Regions from separate parts of the Actinoplanes sp. G11-F43 genome, predicted to be linked through region 2. Evidence: riboswitches for the same ligand, from Rfam matches in the RefSeq annotation. Region 2 holds a riboswitch; each other region holds the start of a gene.
What was found. Region 2 has a riboswitch for cobalamin ahead of ACQ0O7_RS09920 (MerR family transcriptional regulator). Riboswitches for the same ligand answer to the same signal wherever they lie in the genome.
Positions count from the first base shown of each region.

Region 1: linked by a shared signal. The riboswitch ahead of ACQ0O7_RS15615 (ribonucleoside-diphosphate reductase subunit alpha) and the one ahead of ACQ0O7_RS09920 (MerR family transcriptional regulator) in region 2 are both predicted to bind cobalamin.
Region 3: linked by a shared signal. The riboswitch ahead of cobN (cobaltochelatase subunit CobN) and the one ahead of ACQ0O7_RS09920 (MerR family transcriptional regulator) in region 2 are both predicted to bind cobalamin.

Region 1 covers NZ_JBNZCE010000014.1:72,521-78,393, forward strand. Annotated here, with positions in the region: gene ACQ0O7_RS15600 (L,D-transpeptidase) at 1-996, shown strand, start outside; gene ACQ0O7_RS15605 (PepSY-associated TM helix domain-containing protein) at 1,210-2,595, shown strand; gene ACQ0O7_RS15610 (enoyl-CoA hydratase/isomerase family protein) at 2,582-3,109, opposite strand; cobalamin riboswitch at 3,318-3,536, shown strand; gene ACQ0O7_RS15615 (ribonucleoside-diphosphate reductase subunit alpha) at 3,654-5,873, shown strand, end outside.
Region 2 covers NZ_JBNZCE010000008.1:165,583-171,455, forward strand. Annotated here, with positions in the region: gene ACQ0O7_RS09905 (sigma-70 family RNA polymerase sigma factor) at 1-78, shown strand, start outside; gene ACQ0O7_RS09910 (YybH family protein) at 91-939, shown strand; gene ACQ0O7_RS09915 ((2Fe-2S)-binding protein) at 1,191-1,883, opposite strand; gene ACQ0O7_RS09920 (MerR family transcriptional regulator) at 1,880-2,722, opposite strand; cobalamin riboswitch at 2,775-2,916, opposite strand; gene ACQ0O7_RS09925 (hypothetical protein) at 2,947-3,156, shown strand; gene ACQ0O7_RS09930 (right-handed parallel beta-helix repeat-containing protein) at 3,164-4,264, opposite strand; gene ACQ0O7_RS09935 (hypothetical protein) at 4,261-4,617, opposite strand; gene ACQ0O7_RS09940 (superoxide dismutase) at 5,008-5,250, opposite strand; gene ACQ0O7_RS09945 (superoxide dismutase) at 5,247-5,873, opposite strand, start outside.
Region 3 covers NZ_JBNZCE010000017.1:186,900-192,772, reverse strand. Annotated here, with positions in the region: gene ACQ0O7_RS19685 (precorrin-2 C(20)-methyltransferase) at 1-814, opposite strand, end outside; gene ACQ0O7_RS19680 (precorrin-8X methylmutase) at 1,028-1,645, opposite strand; gene ACQ0O7_RS19675 (precorrin-3B synthase) at 1,649-3,238, opposite strand; cobalamin riboswitch at 3,350-3,470, shown strand; gene cobN (cobaltochelatase subunit CobN) at 3,506-5,873, shown strand, end outside.

The DNA.
Region 1 (5,873 bases), on a different contig from region 2:
CTGAAGACCGTCACCGTCACCGCCGGCAAGGCGAAGATCGACGGCGAGATGCAGGACGACGGGACCTGGAAGTCGACCGAGGACCTCGCGTACGGCAAGAAGTACACGGTCAGTGTCACCGCCGCCAACAGCGTCGGCACCGAGACCACCGAGGACGTCACCTTCACCACCCTCAAGCCGGAGAACGTCGCGAAGGTCACCTTCCAGGCGAACGCGATGGCGTCCCTGCGGGAGGGCAAGACGTACGGCGTCGGGCAGCCGGTCATCGTCGCGTTCAGCCGCCCGGTCAACAAGGCCGCCGCGGAGAAGGCCATCGAGATCACCACCTCGCCGTCGGTCGAGGGCAAGTTCTACTGGAAGAACAACCAGACCGTGCACTGGCGGCCGGCGAAGTACTGGGAGTCCGGCACGAAGATCAAGGTCGCCGTCAACATGTACGGCGTCAAGCTCGGCAAGACGACGTACGGCGCCCGCAACGTGTCGACCGACTTCAAGATCGGGCGCTCGCTGATCGCGGTCAGTGACAACCGGACGCACATGACGAAGGTCTACATCGACGGCAAGCTCGTCCGCACCATGAAGAGCAGCCTCGGCAAGGGCGGCGGGACCACCGGCTCGAACGGCGAGAAGATCAGCTACTGGACCGCCGGCGGCCCGCACGTGGTGCTCTCCAAGCAGCGCAAACACTCGATGAGCTCGGGCAGCTACGGTGTCAGCGACCCGAACGACCCGAACTACTACGCGCCGATGGTCGTCGACTACTGCACCCGCATCTCGTACTCGGGCGAGTTCCTGCACGCCGCGCCGTGGAACGGCTCGCTGGGCCGGGCCAACCTGTCGCACGGCTGCATCAACCTGAGCACCGCCGACGCCAAGTGGTGCTACGAGAACTTCCTGCTCGGCGACATCGTCGACGTGAAGAACACCCCGCGCGAACTGCCGATCTGGAACGGCCTCGGCGACTGGACGGTCTCCTTCGACCGCTACGGCGACTGACGCTCCGGCACTCACCGGCTCCGGCGGCCCGGCCCGGCCGCCGGAGCCGGCCGGCAGACCGGTCGATACGCCCGTACCGGGAAACGACCGGGGATTCGAAACGGCGGGAACCACAGGGCCCGGAACGACGACTTCCCAGCGACACGTCGTTGATCCGGACCGAGGAGTTCTGCCCTGATTACCAACAGCGAGATCAGGCCCCTGCTGCTGCGGCTGCATTTCTACGCGGGCATCCTGATCGGGCCGTTTCTGTTGATCGCGGCGATCAGTGGAGGCCTGTACGCGCTCAGTCCGCAGCTGGAGAAGGCCGTCCACGCCGACCTGTTGAAGCCACCGGCCGCCACCACGTCGACTGTTCCGCTGGCCCGGCAGGTGGCCGCCGCCGAGCAGGTCACCACCGTTCCCAATCTGGTCGCGGTCCGGCCGGCTCCGGAGGGCGGCACCACCCGGGTGATCTTCGACGACGGGCGGTTCGCCGAGTCGTACCGGCACGCGGTCTTCATCGACCCGGGCACCGGGGCGGTGCTGGGGCAGGAGACCGTCTACGGCACCACCGGCGCGCTTCCGGTCCGGTCCTGGATCGACGAACTGCACCGGTCACTGCACCTCGGCGACATCGGCCGGTACTACAGCGAACTCGCGGCCTCCTGGCTGTGGGTGGTCACCCTCGGTGGGCTGTGGATGTGGCTGGGCCGGGTGCGGCGTACCCGCGGGGCGACCGGGCGGGCCCGGACCCGGGCCTGGCACGGCGTTCTCGGAATGTGGATGGCCGTCGGTTTTCTGGCGCTCTCCGCGACCGGGCTGACCTGGTCGACGTTCGCCGGGGAGAACGTCACCGAGCTGCGATCCCAGCTGAACTGGTCGACACCCTCGGTGAGCACCACCGTCACGGCGGCCCCGGTCGTCACCGGGGGTGAGCACTCGGCGCACGGTGGCGGGGCGCCCGCCGACACCGGGGCGGTCGACGTCACCACGATCGGCGCCGTGTGGGACGCGGCCCGGGCCGCCGAGGTGGACTCCGATCAGGTCGAGATCGGTCTGCCGAAGGGCGAGGGCCGCACGTGGACCGTGACCGAGGTGCACCGGGAGTACCCGACCTCGGTCGACGTGGCCGCCGTCGACCCGGCGACCTTGCGGGTCACCGACGTGGTGCGATTCTCCGACTACCCGTTCATGGCCAAGATGGCCCGCTGGGGTGTCGACCTGCACATGGGGACGATGTTCGGGCTGGTGAACCAGATCGCCCTCGCGCTGCTGGCTCTCGGGCTGGTCACGATGATCGTCCTCGGTTACCGGATGTGGTGGCAGCGCCGTCCGACGCGGGGTGACCGCCGCCGGCTCGCCGGCCCGGCTCCGGCCCGTGGGGCGTGGCTGCGGCTGCCGGCGTGGCTGATCGCCGTCGGTGTTCCGGCGGTGTTCGCGGTGGCCTGGTTCCTCCCGCTGTTCGGGATTCCGCTGCTGGTGTTCCTCCTCGCGGACATCACGGTGGGGGCGATCCGTGGACGGTCGCCGGGGAACCGGAGCGGTCGCGGACCGGCCGGGGACATGCCGGGCACGGTGGCGGACGCCGCGGCGAAGGAATCGGTCACGACCTCCTGAACAGATCGTCGACGAGGTTCGGCGGGACCGGCGACCAGCGCGGCCGCCGGTCCTTGTCGATGATCTGCGCGCGGATGCCCTCGGCCAGGTCGGGCAGCCGCAGCAGCGCCGCCGACAGCCGGTACTCCTGGGCGAGCGCCGCCCGTAGACCGCTCAACCGGGCCGCCGTTCGCAGCGAACGCAACGTGACCGCCAGGGAGGTCGGCGACTTGCCGGCGATCTCCTCGGCGGCGGCCCGCGCCTCCGGTGCGGGATGCGCGGTGAGACGGCCGATGATCACGCCGAGGTCGGTGCCGGCATAGCAGGCGTCGATCCAGGCGCGGTGGTCGCCGAGGTCGTCCGCGGGCGGTGCGGTGGTCACCGCGGCCACCGCGGGACCGGCATCGCCGCTGCTCAAACCCTCGATCAAGGACGGTAGCCGCTCCGCCGGCACGTGCCGGTCGGCCAGCCCCACCATGATCGCGCCGCCGGCTCCGATCGTGGCGCCGGTCAGGGCCAGATGGTTGTCCGAGATGTCCGGAGATCGAGGTGAGTGCGGGCGGCGTGTTCAACCGGTGATCCCTTTCCGTCGGGGGACTCCCATCCTCTCGCCGTGGGCTGCCGAGGGGAACCGGCCGGGCGGGATCTGGTGGCGTACCTGCGGGAAGGGGTGTTGTTGATCTCTCTCGGGTGACGTCTTGAACACACCATGTTGGGTTATGAATTTCCGGCCCCACCCATATATGGTGTCTCCCGCAGCTGGTTCGGATGGGTCGATGAGACCTGCCCGAGGCAACAGGGAACCCGGTGCGAGGCCGGGACTGCCCCGCAGCGGTGAGTGGGAACGACCGCCGTCAGTCAAGCACTGGGCTCGTCACCGAGCCTGGGAAGCGACGGCCAGTAGATGGCTTGCGAGAGCCGTGCCCACGAGTCCGAAGACCTGCCAGCGCGCCGTGCACCGGCCTGGTGCGCGGCGGTTGAAGGCCGCGTGGGACGGCCGACGCCGAACGTCCGCGCGGCCGTGTGCCCGCGGGCCGCTGGTGTCTGCCTTCCACGCGTCGGGCTCGCGAGGAGAGGGCATGACGCTCACCACCAGGACCGCCGGTGTGCCGGAACAGCGACGGCATGCGATGCAGGTGCGCAAGAGAAACGGCGACCTGGAACCGGTCGACGTCAACAAGATCGTCAAGGCGGTCGAGCTGTGGGTCGCCGACCTGGACGAGGTCGATCCGCTGCGGGTGGCGACCAAGACGATCAGCGGCCTGTACGACGGGGCCACCACCGCGGAACTGGACAAGCTCTCGATCCAGACGGCTGCCGAGCTGATCGGTGAGGAGCCGCAGTACTCGCGGCTGGCCGCCCGGCTGCTGGCGGCGTACGTCGACAAGGAGGTCCGCCTCCAGGGCGTGGCCAGTTTCAGTCAGTCGATCCGGTACGCGCACACCGAGGGCCTGATCGGTGACGAGACCGCCGCGTTCGTGGCGGCCAACGCCCGCAAGCTGGACGACGCCATCGACCTGGCCGGTGACCTGCGTTTCGAGTACTTCGGGCTGCGCACCGTCGCGGACCGCTACCTGCTGCGCCACCCGACCTCGCGGCTGGTGGTGGAGACCCCGCAGTACTGGCTGCTGCGGGTCGCCTGTGGCCTGTCGAAGGACGCCCGGGAGGCGATCAGCTTCTACCGGCTGATGTCGTCGCTGGCGTACCTGCCGAGCTCGCCGACCCTGTTCAACTCCGGCACCCGGCACACCCAGATGTCGTCGTGCTTCCTGGTCGACTCGCCGAAGGACGAGCTGGACTCGATCTACGAGCGCTACCACCAGGTGGCGAAGCTGTCGAAGTTCTCCGGTGGCATCGGCATCGCCTGGTCGCGGATCCGGGGCCGGGGCGCCCTGATCCGGGGCACGAACGGCAAGTCCAACGGCATCGTCCCGTTCCTGAAGACCCTCGACGCCGGGGTCGCCGCCGTCAACCAGGGCGGCCGCCGCAAGGGCGCGGCCTGCGTCTACCTGGAGCCGTGGCACCCGGACATCGAGGAGTTCCTGGAGCTGCGCGACAACACCGGTGAGGAGTCGCGCCGCACCCACAACCTGAACCTGGCCAACTGGATCCCGGACGAGTTCATGCGCCGCGTCGAGGCGGACGGCGACTGGTCGCTGATCGACCCGTCCGAGGCGCCCGAGCTGCCCGACCTCTACGGTGCCGAGTTCGACGAGGCCTACCGCGCGGCGGAGAAGAAGGCGGTCAAGACCGTCAAGGCCCGCGATCTGTACGGCCGGATGATGCGCACCCTGGCCCAGACCGGCAACGGCTGGATGACGTTCAAGGACCGCTCGAACGCGCTGTCGAACCAGACCGGCGAGCCGCAGAACGTGATCCACCTGTCGAACCTGTGCACCGAGATCCTCGAGGTCAACAACGACGACGAGACCGCGGTGTGCAACCTCGGGTCGATCAACCTGGGCGCACACGTCAACGCCGGCGGTGTCGACTGGGACAAGCTGCGCGCGACCGTGCGTACCGCCGTGGTCTACCTGGACCGCGTCATCGACATCAACTACTACCCGTCGCAGCAGGCGGCCGCGTCCAACCCGCGCTGGCGCCCGGTCGGCCTGGGGCTGATGGGCCTGCAGGACGCGTTCTTCATGCTCGGCCTGCCGTTCGACTCGGCCGAGGCCAAGCAGCTGTCCACCCGGGTCCAGGAGGAGATCTTCCTGACCGCCCTGGAGTCGTCGGTCGAGCTGTCCCAGCGCTTCGGCCCGCACCCGGCGTTCGCCGAGACCCGCGCGGCCAAGGGTGACCTGCACCCCGAGCTGTGGGGCGCCGACCTGGGGCAGCCCGAGCGGTGGGCGGCCGTCAAGGCGTCGATCGCCGAGCACGGCCTGCGCAACTCGCTGATGATCGCGATCGCGCCGACCGCCACCATCGCGTCGATCGCCGGCGCCTACGAGTGCATCGAGCCGCAGGTGTCCAACCTGTTCAAGCGTGAGACGATGTCCGGCGAGTTCCTCCAGATCAACACCTATCTGGTACGCGAACTCAAGGCCCGTGGACTGTGGACCGCCGAGATCCGTGAGGCGATCAAGCGGGCCGAGGGTTCCGTGCAGGGCATCGCCGAGCTGCCCGCGGACGTGCGCGAGCTGTTCCGGACCGCGTGGGAACTGCCGCAGAAGGCGCTGATCGACCTGGCGGCGGCCCGTGCCCCGTACATCGACCAGTCGCAGTCGCTCAACCTGTTCATGGCCGCGCCGACCATCAACAAGGTCTCCTCGATGTACCTGTACGCGTGGAAGGCCGGC
Region 2 (5,873 bases):
GCGTTCGGGCTGCCGGCTAGCCTGCCCGATCTTCCACACAGCGATGGATCCGCCGCCCGCGCCGGGTTGTACCGGTGAAAGGAGGCACACATGGATGTGCAACGACACCGGGACGACGAGAAGACCATCACCGAACTGATCGAGGGCTGGGCCGCCGCGATCCGGGCGGGTGACCTGCCGGGCGTCCTCGCCGGTCACGCCGACGACATCGTGATGTTCGACGTGCCGCCGCCCCGGGACGGGGTTCGGGGCATCGACGCCTACCGGGACACCTGGCCGCCGTTCTTCCGGTGGCTGGCCGGCGGCGCCGTGTTCGAGATCGTGACCATCGAGGTGACCGCCGGGGCCGAGGTCGCGTTCGCGCACGTGCTGGCGCGGTGCGGCACACCCGATGACCTCGCGCGCCGGCCGGACCAGCGGCTGCGGATCACCCTCGGGCTGCGCAAGGAGGCCGGCCGGTGGCTGGTCGCCCACGAACACCACTCGTTTCCGCTGGCCGAGGTGGCGGACCGGGTGGCAGCGGAACGCGACATCAGGGCGCTGCACGACAGGTGGTTCGAGGGGACGGCGGCGAAGGACCTCGATGCCCTGATGGCCGGGATCGCCGAGGACGTCGTCTCCTACGAGCACGTCGCGCCCCTGGAACACGTCGGCCGGGAGCAGGTCCGGCAGGTGTGCCGGGACGGGCTGGACGCGGGCACCGGTCAGGTGACCTGGCGGGTGCCGGACCTCACCGTGGTCGCCGCGGACGACCTCGCCGTCGCCTGGGGGCTCAACCGGGTGCGGATCGAAGGCCCGGACGGAGAGCCGGTCGAGTCGTGGTCGCGGGGCACCCGCGTGTTCCGCCGCACCGGCTCGGGATGGTCGATGACGCATCAGCACCTGTCCTTCCCGCTGGATCCACGGACCGGGGCCGTGCGCACCGATCCGCGGCCGTAACGCCGACATCGCCGGCGTCCGCCCGGGCCACCGCGTCACGGCCGTAACGCCGACATCGCCGGCGTCCGCCCGGGCCACCGCATTCGGCCCGGCGGACGCCGGACGGTCCGGTGTGCCGCCCACCTCGCGTGGACGAGACAGAACGGTCCGTCTTCCGTGGAGCCGTCGGGCGTACCAATGGTGGTGATTTTCGGCTCGAATCGGACCGCAACTCTCCACGCGGGGTTGGCCGTCGCCGGGGTGGTCCTGGGTCAGCGGGTGTTGAGCACGCAGTCGCCGCAGGTTCCGCCGCCGGGGATCCGGTAGTAGAGACAGCAGTTGTTGCGCATCAGCGACCGCCCGGTCAGCGTCGCCATCCCCCGCAGCGGCGGCACCGACAGGGCGGACCCCACCACCGCGACGGCCGGCCCCGCATCGGGGATCATCCGGAGCGCGCCGCCCAGCGCGGAGGCCACGTTTCCCCAGACCACCTGTGGTGAGAGCACGAAGCGGCGCTGGACGGCGCCGGCCAAGGGCACGATCAGACCCCGCGTCGCCGTACGGGTGAACGCCGCCCCGAACCCATCCACCCCGGTCTCCACCGGCAGGTCGTGAAAGGCCACCGGCATCGGCCCCGACTCGACCGGCCGCCACCACAGTCGCGCGGGGTCGGGCAGCGGCAGCACCCCGGTCGACGCGACCGCCCCCAGCAGCGGGGACAGCAGCCGCGACGCCAGACCGAGAAAGATCGTCGACGCGACCACCCGTTCCTCGATGTCGCCGACGCCGAACCCGCCCATCCTGGCGAGCATGCGCCGCCCGAGGTCCACCCGCTGCTCCAGCACACCGGCGTCGAGCAGGTCGGGCAGGGGCCGCCAGCCGGGTGCGCCGTCGTACCGCTCCCAGGCGAAATAGGGCCCGAGCCGAGCCGCCGCGTCCAGGGCGGCGCCCGCGTCGGCGGTCAACGTCCGGCCAGGTTCAGGGTCACCGCGACCGCGTCGGCGAGTCTCGGGGCGTCCGCCCCCGGCCAGCCCGCGGTCACCACGCCCGGCGTCCCGGCCAGCCCGGCGAGCAGGGCGGCCACCTCCGGGCACCAGGTGGGGCTCCACACCACGACGGCCACCGGCCGGGCGCCGGCGACGGCTTCGGCGAGCAGTTCCGGCTCCAGGCCGGCTCCCAGGTGCATCGGCATCGTGCCGTGTTCGGCCAGGGCCGCGGCGAGCGCGTCCAGTCCGGCCGTGGCGCGGCGGCCGTCGGCCCCGGCCAGCAGCACCGGCACCGGGGAACCCGCCGGTGGGCGTGGCACCGCGGCGAACACCTCGCTGAGGCCGCGGGCCAGCGCCCGCTCGGCCAGGGCCCTCCGCGCCGCCGGATAGCGCCCGTGGCCGATGCGGGTGAACGCGGGGTCGGCAAGCACCTCCCAGGTGTGCACGACGCCGTGCCCGGCCACCGCCTCGGACAGCGCCTCCCGCAGGGCGAGGACGTCCATCCGGCGCGCGGCCCGGGCCAGGCCCCGGGCCGCCGCGTCATCAGCGCACGGATGCTCGGCGTGCCACGGGGTGAGCTCCCGGCGGGCCCGGCGCGCGGCCTCGGCGGCCGACACTCCCCGGGTGGTCAGCCGGGCCATCGCGGTCAGCGCGGCCACATCACCCTCGGTGTAGCGCCGATGTCGGCCGGACTCGTGGCCGGTGGGGCCCAGCCCGTACCGTTGATGCCAGGTCCGCAGCGTCGTCGGGGCCACGCCCAGCCGCCGGGCCAGGGTGCCCGCGCTCAGCCGCTCCCCGGCCGGCGCATGTGTCGTCACAGTCGTCTCCCACCGCCGACCCACCCACGAGGTCACCGATCACACCGCGCTTGATCCGGCGCGGGCAGTGGCAGGTGTTCGGACTCGTGGGCGTGCCCACTCACCGCTGCGGGGCAGTCCCGGACTTCCACCGGGTTCCCTCTTACGACGCCCGCTCTGGCGGACCGGGCGAACCAGCTGCACCCACCAGTCTAGGCCGGACGCGGGGTGACAACATGATCGGCATGACGCCCGAGGAACACGCCGCCCGCGCCGCCGAACTCGCCGCCGAGGCCGAACGGCTGTACCAGATCTGCCTGGTCGACTACGAGACCAACATCAACGAGGACGATCATTCCGAGGAGCCGTACGTCCCGGGCGCCGACCTGGCCATGCTCACCGCCACCACCCAGCTGGCCCAGGTGCACGCCACCCTGGCACTGCGGGGGCGGTGACCGCGGCTCAGATGCCGGCGGTGACGGTCACTCCGGAACCCGCGGTCAGCGGTGTGGTGACCCCGGTGACCAGGTTGCCGGTGGAGGTGACGGTCAGGGCGTTGCTGCCGCGCTGGTACGACAGGCCGGTGCCGGAGCCGGCGCCCCGGATCACGTTGCCGGTCACCGCGACGAAACCGGACCCGTAGTTGACCTGCTGGATGGCCAGATAGGTGGTGCCGGTGCCGCTGAACCGGAAGATCCGGTTCGCGGACACGGTGCTGGCGGCGTCACCCTGCACGGTCACCCGGATACCGTTGGTGTTGAAGTCCTCGATGTAGTTGTCGCTGACGCTGGTGGCGAAGAGACGGTCGGCGGTGATGCCGCTGCCACCGACGCCGTAGACGTGGTTGCGCTCGACGTTCCACCCGGCGGCGTTCTCCATCCGGATGCCGGAGCCGCCGCTGCTGGCGACCCAGTTGTCGGTCAGGTTCCAGTCGGTGACCGCGTTGCCGCTGTCCTGCACGTAGACTCCGCTCGCCCCGGAGTCGGTGACGAACAGGTTGCGCACGGTCCCGTTCACCTGGGTGTTGGTCAGCGCGGTGCCGTTGCGGGTCTGGTTGGTGATACGCAGTCCGTTGGCGGGCGCGTTCAGCAACCGCAGGCTCTCGATCGTGGTGTTCCACGACCGGATGACCACGGCGTCGCCGCCGGTGGGGTTGCCGGCCTTGTTGGCGTTGACGGTCAGATCCCGCAGCGTGATCGGTTCGCCCGTCGTGGGAGTGTTGTTGACCCAGGAGTCGGAGGCGAGGACCGCTGCCAGATTGCTGCCGGACGTCTGGGTCAGGGTGGTGCCGGCGCTGTCACCGCGGTAGGAGCGGTTGCCGACCAGCGTGATGGTCTGGGTGATCTGGCACGGGCCGTCGATGACGATCTCGTCACCGGTGGCCGACCCGTTGATCGCCGATTGGATCGTCGCCGCGTCGGTGCCGGCGTTGGCGCAGGTCGCGGTCACTCGCGCGGCCGTGGCGGGTGCCCCGCCGGCCAGCACGACCACGGCGGTGGCGGCCACCGCGGCCGAGACCGACGCCGCGGCGGTCCAGGTCCACCTGTTGTCGGGATTCCTCATCGGACGCCTCCCATTTCAATTGATGCGTGCCTATGTCCATCACTGACGGACAGGGCGTGCACGCCACCCGGACGGGGGACTCCGGACGGGACAGGGACGGCCGGCGGCGAGGCCGGATGCTCGACCCGGGCGGTGATCTCCCGAGGCCGGCCATGCACCATCGGCCGCTGCCGCGGGTCGCCCCGGTAGCCGCGGGTGCGTTTGACCACGTCCACACCGGCCGGACCGCCGTTGCCGCACTCCGGGCCGGCGAACCCGCTGCCGGTGACGATGATCTCGACGAGTTCGTCGTACGACAGCGCGTCCGGGCACATCCGCTCGATGTCGTAGTTCGGGTCGCCGGGGTCGAGCATGAAGATCAGTTCGGAGACCGCGGCGCGGCACTCCCGGCCATGCCCCGGAACGCACCCGTCGCCCGTCCCGCTTACCGTCACCGTATGCAGAGGTCGTCGTAGGTTGATCTCGGTGGGAGTACGGTCGACCGGGAGCCGGCGAACCAGGCCGGAAGCCTCTGGACCGGCTCAGCAGTCGCGGCCGCGCGGACGGCGATCCGGCGGCGGTGGAGTCGTGAACGACCGGCCGGCGGCCACGACATGCCGGGCCGCACGGATGCGGGGGTAATGGCGATCGGCGGGAGCCTCGCCACACGGCGGCGCCACGACACACCGCGCGTAGATCGTGTGCAGCCGATCCCGGTAGACGCGCAGTCGTGCGGCGGTCGCCGCCGTGATGGTGAACAAGACTCAGCCGGCCTCGGCCATCAGCAGTGTCAGCTCCTGGACCAGTTCGTCCATGGACTGGCCGGTCCGGGTGCGGACCAGGGCCAGGGCGAGTTCGGCGAGCAGCATGAACCCGCGGGTGCGGACGGTCTCGTCGCCGATGGCGCAGAGCAGCTCCTCCGCGCCGGCGAGGTCGCCGCGGCTCTTGGCCGCGATGACCCCGGCCGCCTGCTGTGCGGCGAGGAATGCCGGGCCGGCTGCGGTCACGGGGCGATGATGATCGGGTTGCCGGCGGCGCGGGCCGCGTCGAACCGCTTGGTCACGTCGGTCCAGTCGACCAGATTCCACAGCCGGTCGACGTAGTCCGGGCGGACGTTCTTGTACTGCAGGTAATAGGCGTGCTCCCAGGCGTCGAAGACCAGGATCGGCGTGGAGCCCTGGCCCACGTTGCCGTGGTGGTCGTAGACCTGCTCGACGATCAGGCGCTGCGACAGCGGCTCCCAGGCGAGCACGCCCCAGCCGGAGCCCTGCACGCCCTTGGTGGCGGTGGACAGCTGCGCGGAGAACGCCTCGAACGATCCGAAGTGCTCGGTGATCGCCGCTTCGAGCTCGCCCTCGGGCCGGTCGGCGCTGGCGCCGGGGCGCAGGTTGTGCCAGAAGATCGAGTGGAGCACGTGCCCGGACAGGTTGAACGCCAGGGTCTTCTCCAGCCCGACCAGGGCGCTGTAGTCGCCCTTGTCCCGGGCCTCGGCCAGCTGGTCGAGGGTGTCGTTGCTGCCCTTGACGTACGCCGCGTGGTGCTTGGAGTGGTGCAGTTCGAGGATCTGACCGGACATGGCCGGTTCGAGCGAGCCGTAGTCGTACGGCATGTCGGGCAGGGTGTAAACCGC
Region 3 (5,873 bases), on a different contig from region 2:
CCGTGGTGACCTTCGGGGCGGTCCCCGTCGTCACCTCCGGTGCGGTCCCCTCGGCGTCCTCCCGCGCCTTGCCGAACGCGGTCGCCGCCGGGCTCGGCAGCAGGGCCAGCGAGAAGTACGGAACCGTGGCCGGATCCACCTCCCGCAGCGGCATCGACCGTTCCCGCCCGGTGGTGGCCCGCTCGACATACCAGGCGGCGTCCAGCCGCCCGGCCTGCTCCAGAGCGTCCCGGACCCCCTCGAAAGTACGGCCCAGCTTCATCACCGCCGCCGAATCGGTGCCCGCCAGACGGGCCGCCAGATCCTTCGGGTCCAGGGTGCCCGGCAGCACGGTGAGCACCTCGTCCCGCTCCATCAGCGGCCGCCCGAGAACCGCCGAGGCGGCACTCACCGAGGTCACCCCCGGCACGACGGTCGCCTCATAGCGCCCGGCCAGCCGCTTGTGCATGTGCATGTAGGAGCCGTAGAAGAACGGATCCCCCTCGGCCAGCACCACCACGTCCCGGCCGGCGTCCAGATGCGCGGCGAGCCGGGCAGCGGACTCGGCGTAGAACTCGTCGATCGCCCCCTGATAACCACCCGGGTGATCGGTGGTCTCGGTGGTGACCGGATAGATCAGGGCCTCCTCGATCTGCCCCGCACGCAGATAACCGGCCGCGATGGCCCGCGCGTTGCTGCGCCCGTGCCGGGCCGCGTGGTAGGCGATCACGTCGGCCGACCCGATCAGCCGTGCCGCCTTGACGGTCACCAGCTCCGGATCCCCCGGACCCAGCCCGACCCCGTACAGACGCCCGGCCTTACGCGTTTCTGTCATGCTCTTCCGCTCTATCCCACTGCTCTGTCCCGCCGCCGCTTCCACGGCCTGATCCCTTCACCCGGCCCGCGCCGCCCACTGCCATGCCGTGTCGCGCCGTCCCGTGTCGCGCCGCCCATCGCCCGGCTCGCGGCGCCCACTGACACGTCACGTCGCGGTGCCCGGACGGCCGGACCGGTCGTCATCGTCCTCGCCGGCGCCGTCCGGTCGTGGTCACTCCGCTTCGGAGGCGAGGGCGTTCACCGCGGCCGCGGTGATGGCGCTGCCGCCCCGGCGTCCGCGCACGATCAGATACTCCAGATCCGACTCGGCCAGCGCCTCCTTCGACTCGGCCGCACCGATGAACCCGACCGGGACACCGATCACCGCGGCCGGCCGGGGCGCGCCCGCCTCGACCATCTCCAGCAGCCGGAACAGTGCGGTGGGCGCGTTGCCGATCGCCACCACCGCGCCGCCGAGCCGGTCACCCCACAGGTCCAGGGCGGCTGCGCTCCGGGTGTTCCCGATCCGCGTCGCGAGCCCCGGAACCGCCGGATCCCGCAGCGTGCAGATCACCTCGTTGGCGGCCGGCAGCCGGGTCCGGGTCACCCCGGACGCCACCATCTCCGCGTCGCACAGGATCGGGGCGCCACCGAGCAGCGCCTTCCTGGCCGAGCTGACCACACCCGGACTGAACCGGACATCCTCCACCAGATCCACCATCCCGCAGGCGTGGATCATCCGAACCACCACCCGCGACACGTCCTCCGGCAGCCCCGACAGGTCCGCCTCGGCCCGGATGGTGGCGAACGACCGCCGGTAGATCTCCGCGCCGTCGCGCACGTACTCCATCTCTCAGGCCCTCCTAGCCACAGCCACCACGTCGGCCAGCCCCCAAGCCCGGGCGCCGGCCGTGACCGGTGCGGCTCCGCCGATCCGGGGCGATCCCGCCGCCGGAGTCGATGGCCCGACCAGTCCGCTTTCCCCGCCCACTCCGCGACCCTCGCCGCTCAGGTCCTCGTGCCCCCGGCCCGGCCCGCCGGTCTGGCCCGGCCCGTTGGGTGAGCCCGAACAATCGGAGGGAACAGAATCATCCTCCTGGTCCCTTTCGGTCACTCGGTGCGGCCCGGCTGGCTCGCGATGCCAGGTGGCGCGGTGACCACCGTCCGGGAGACGGGTGATCCGGTAGCCGTCCGGTGTGGCCTCGGCCAGGACATGCCGGCCGGCGGGACTGCCGCACGCACGGGCGCACCCGGCCCAGTGAACCGGCAGCCCGTCCACGAACCGAGCCGCCTCGGTGGCGTCCGCGCGCACGTCGGCGAGCGATCTGGCGCAACCGGGCCGCCCGGCGCACGCGGTCACTCCGGACCATGCCGAGCCGGGACTCACCGCGAGGCCGGCCGCGGCCAGGCGATCCGCCCACAACCGCACCGCCTCCGGCGGCAGACCGGTCACCACCACCCCACGCCAGGGCGTCACGACCAGGTCGGCGGCCTCCTCCAAAACCCGCAGCGGTACGCCGGACAACCGCCCCAACGGCACCAGCGCGGCGACCGCGACCAGCCCGTCCTCCTGACGAACCGCCCCGATCAGGTCACCCGGGTCGGCGGTGTCGACCGGAACCGCCACCTCCACCGGCACGGTCACCAGGCCCAGCTCGGCCACCACCCGCGCCGAGACCCGGGCCGGCCCGTCGCTCAGCTCCCGCAACCGCCACGCCGCCGCCCCGTCACCCCGCTGCTCGTCCCGCTCGGCCAGGAACGCGTGCGCCGCCGCGATCAGCACCCGCACCACCAGCCCGGACGCCACCCGCACCCCGGTGTCGTGCCCCCCGAACCGGATCGCGAACAGCTCACCGCCCGAACCCTCCACCGGATCCGCGGCGGACTCACCGCCCGAACCCCCCACCGGATCCGCGGCGGAAGGAGCCGCGATGGGAGTGGTCGTGGTGGGAGGGACCGCGTCGCGTGGGTGCGAGGCGTGGGGGGCCGCGACGAGTGGGACCGCGGCGACGTCGGCGGAGAGTGGGACCTGGCCGACGGCGAACAGGAACTTGCCCGGCAGTGACGGCAGGAGTGGATCGTCGAGGATCGCCCGGTCGAGCTCGGCCACCAGCGCGCGCACCGAAGCGGAGGGCAGGGGCGGGGCGGCGATGTTACGTACATTGTCGTGGGTTGTGGACGGCAGCAGCCCGGCCGACCGCAAGCGGGCCGCCAAGGTCGTCGCGTCGCCCGGGTCCAGGCCTCTGAGCTGGAGGTTGGCGCGGGAGGTCAGCTCCAGCGCGCCGTCCCCGAACTCCTCGGCCAGCTCGCGCAACGACCGCAGCTGAGCCCCGGACAGCATCCCGCCGGGCAGCCGCACCCGGGCCAGCATGCCGTCGGCCGCGGCATGCAGCCGGAGCGCGCCGGGGCAGGCGTCGGTCTCGGAGGTTCGACGGGGAGCCATGGCCCGGATACTACGGCCGCCCTCCGACACCTTTTCACCTTCGCCCGCCCTCGGGTCGGGAGCGTCACAGCACCGGGTTCGCCTTGACGCGGGACACCGGGTTCGCGGAAGGTTAAAGGCCTAACGAGCGGCGACGCCGCGGAGGAAGCCGGTGTGAGTCCGGCGCGGTCCCGCCACTGTCACCAGGGGTTTTCCCCCTGGGAGCCAGGAACTCCGGTCGCCACGATCCGTCTACCCGGGGCGCGGACCCCGAGGGGGAGCGCGCGCATGTTCCTGCTGCTGTCGACATCCGACACCGACCTGCTCAGTGCCCGGGCCAGCGGTTCCCCGTGGCGCCTGGCCAACCCGGCGCGCACCGGCGTCGCCGACCTGCCCGCCCTGCTCGACGGGGTTGACCTGGTCGTGGTGCGCATCCTCGGCGGGCGCCGGGCCTGGGAGGAGGGCCTGGACACGCTGCTCGCGGGCAGCGTGCCGGTGGTGGTCCTGGGCGGCGAGCAGGCACCCGACGCCGATCTGATGAAACTGTCCACGGTGCCCGCCGGGGTGGCCGCGGAGGCGCACGTCTATCTGGCGCAGGGCGGCTCGGACAACCTGGCGTCGCTGCACGACTTCCTCTCCGACACGGTGCTGCTGACCGGCAACGGGTTCGCGCCCGCCGTCGCCGCCCCGGAGTGGGGTCCGCTGCCCCGCGAGGCGGATGCCGCCGCCGGCCCGGTCACCGTCGCGGTGCTGTACTACCGGGCCCACCACATGGCCGGCAACACCGCCTTCGTCGAGGCGCTCAGCCGGGCGATCGAGGCGAAGGGCGCGCGGGCCCTGCCGATCTACACAGCGTCGCTGCGGACCGCGCCGCCCGAGCTGCTGGCCGAGCTGCGCAAGTCGGACGCCCTGGTGGTGACGGTGCTGGCGGCCGGTGGCACCAAGCCGGCCACGGTGGGCGCGGGCGGCGACGACGAGGCGTGGGACGTGGGTGTCCTCGCCGACCTGGACGTGCCGATCCTCCAGGGGCTGTGCCTGACCAGCTCACGGGCCGCCTGGGAGGCCAGCGACGACGGCCTGAGCCCGCTGGACGCGGCGACGCAGGTGGCGATCCCGGAGTTCGACGGGCGGATCATCACGGTGCCGTTCTCGTTCAAGGAGATCGACGAGGACGGGCTGTCGGTCTATGTGGCCGACCCGGAGCGGGCCGCCCGGGTGGCCGGGATCGCGGTGGCGCACGCCCGGCTGCGGCACGTGCCACCCGCCGAGCGGAAGATCGCGCTGATGCTGTCGGCCTATCCGACGAAGCACTCGCGGATCGGCAACGCGGTCGGCCTGGACACCCCGGCGTCGACGGTCGCGCTGCTAGCCGCGCTGGCCGACGAGGGCTACCGGATCGGCGACTTCGGCTCGTACGACGGTGACGGTCTGATCCACACCCTGATCGCGGCCGGCGGGCAGGACCCGGACTGGCTGACCGAGGAGCAGCTGGCCGGCAACCCGGTGCGGATCTCCGGCGAGCGTTACGAGGCGTGGTTCGCGACCCTGCCGGAGGACTTCCGGGAGAGCGTCCAGCAGCACTGGGGCCCGCCGCCCGGCGAGCTGTACACCGATCGCGGCGACATCGTGCTGGCCGCCCTCCGCGACGAGAACGTCGTGGTGATGGTGCAGCCGCCGCGCGGGTTCGGGGCCAACCCGGTCGCCATCTACCACGACCCCGACCTGCCGCCGAGCCACCACTACCTGGCCGCCTACCGCTGGCTGGCGGACGAGTTCGGCGCACACGCGGTGGTGCACGTCGGCAAGCACGGCAACCTGGAGTGGCTGCCCGGGAAGAACGTCGGCATGTCCGCTTCGGACGGCACCGACGCCGCGCTCGGCGACCTGCCGCTGATCTACCCGTTCCTGGTCAACGACCCGGGCGAGGGCACCCAGGCCAAGCGCCGGGCGCACGCCACGCTCGTCGACCACCTGATCCCGCCGATGGCGCGGGCCGAGTCCTACGGCGACATCGCCCGGCTGGAGCAGCTGCTCGACGAGCACGCCAACATCGCGGCCCTCGACCCGGCCAAGCTGCCGGCCATCCGGGCCCAGATCTGGACCCTGATCCAGGCCGCCAAGATGGACCACGACCTCGGTCAGGCCAACCGGCCGGACGACGAGGAGTTCGACGACTTCATCATGCACATCGACGGATGGCTGTGTGAGGTCAAGGACGTGCAGATCCGCGACGGCCTGCACGTGCTCGGCGCGGCCCCGGCCGGTGAGGCCCGGATCAACCTGGTGCTGGCGATGCTGCGAGCCCGTCAGATGTGGGCCGGCAAGGTGGCCGCGCTGCCGGGTCTGCGCGAGGCGCTGGGCCTGCCCGAGGACGCCTCGACCGCCGAGACCGACGCCGTCGAGGAGCAGGCCCGGGCCCTGGTCACCGCGATGGAGGAGCGGGACTGGGCGGTCGACGGGATCGCCGGGCTGTCCGACGACGAGGACGTCGTCCGGGTGCTGGAGTTCGCGGCCACCGAGGTGGTGCCGCGGCTGGCCCGGACCACCGACGAGCTGACCCACGTGCTGCACGCTCTGAACGGCGGCTATGTGCCGGCCGGGCCCAGCGGCTCCCCGCTGCGCGGCCTGATCAACGTGCTGCCGACCGGCCGCAACT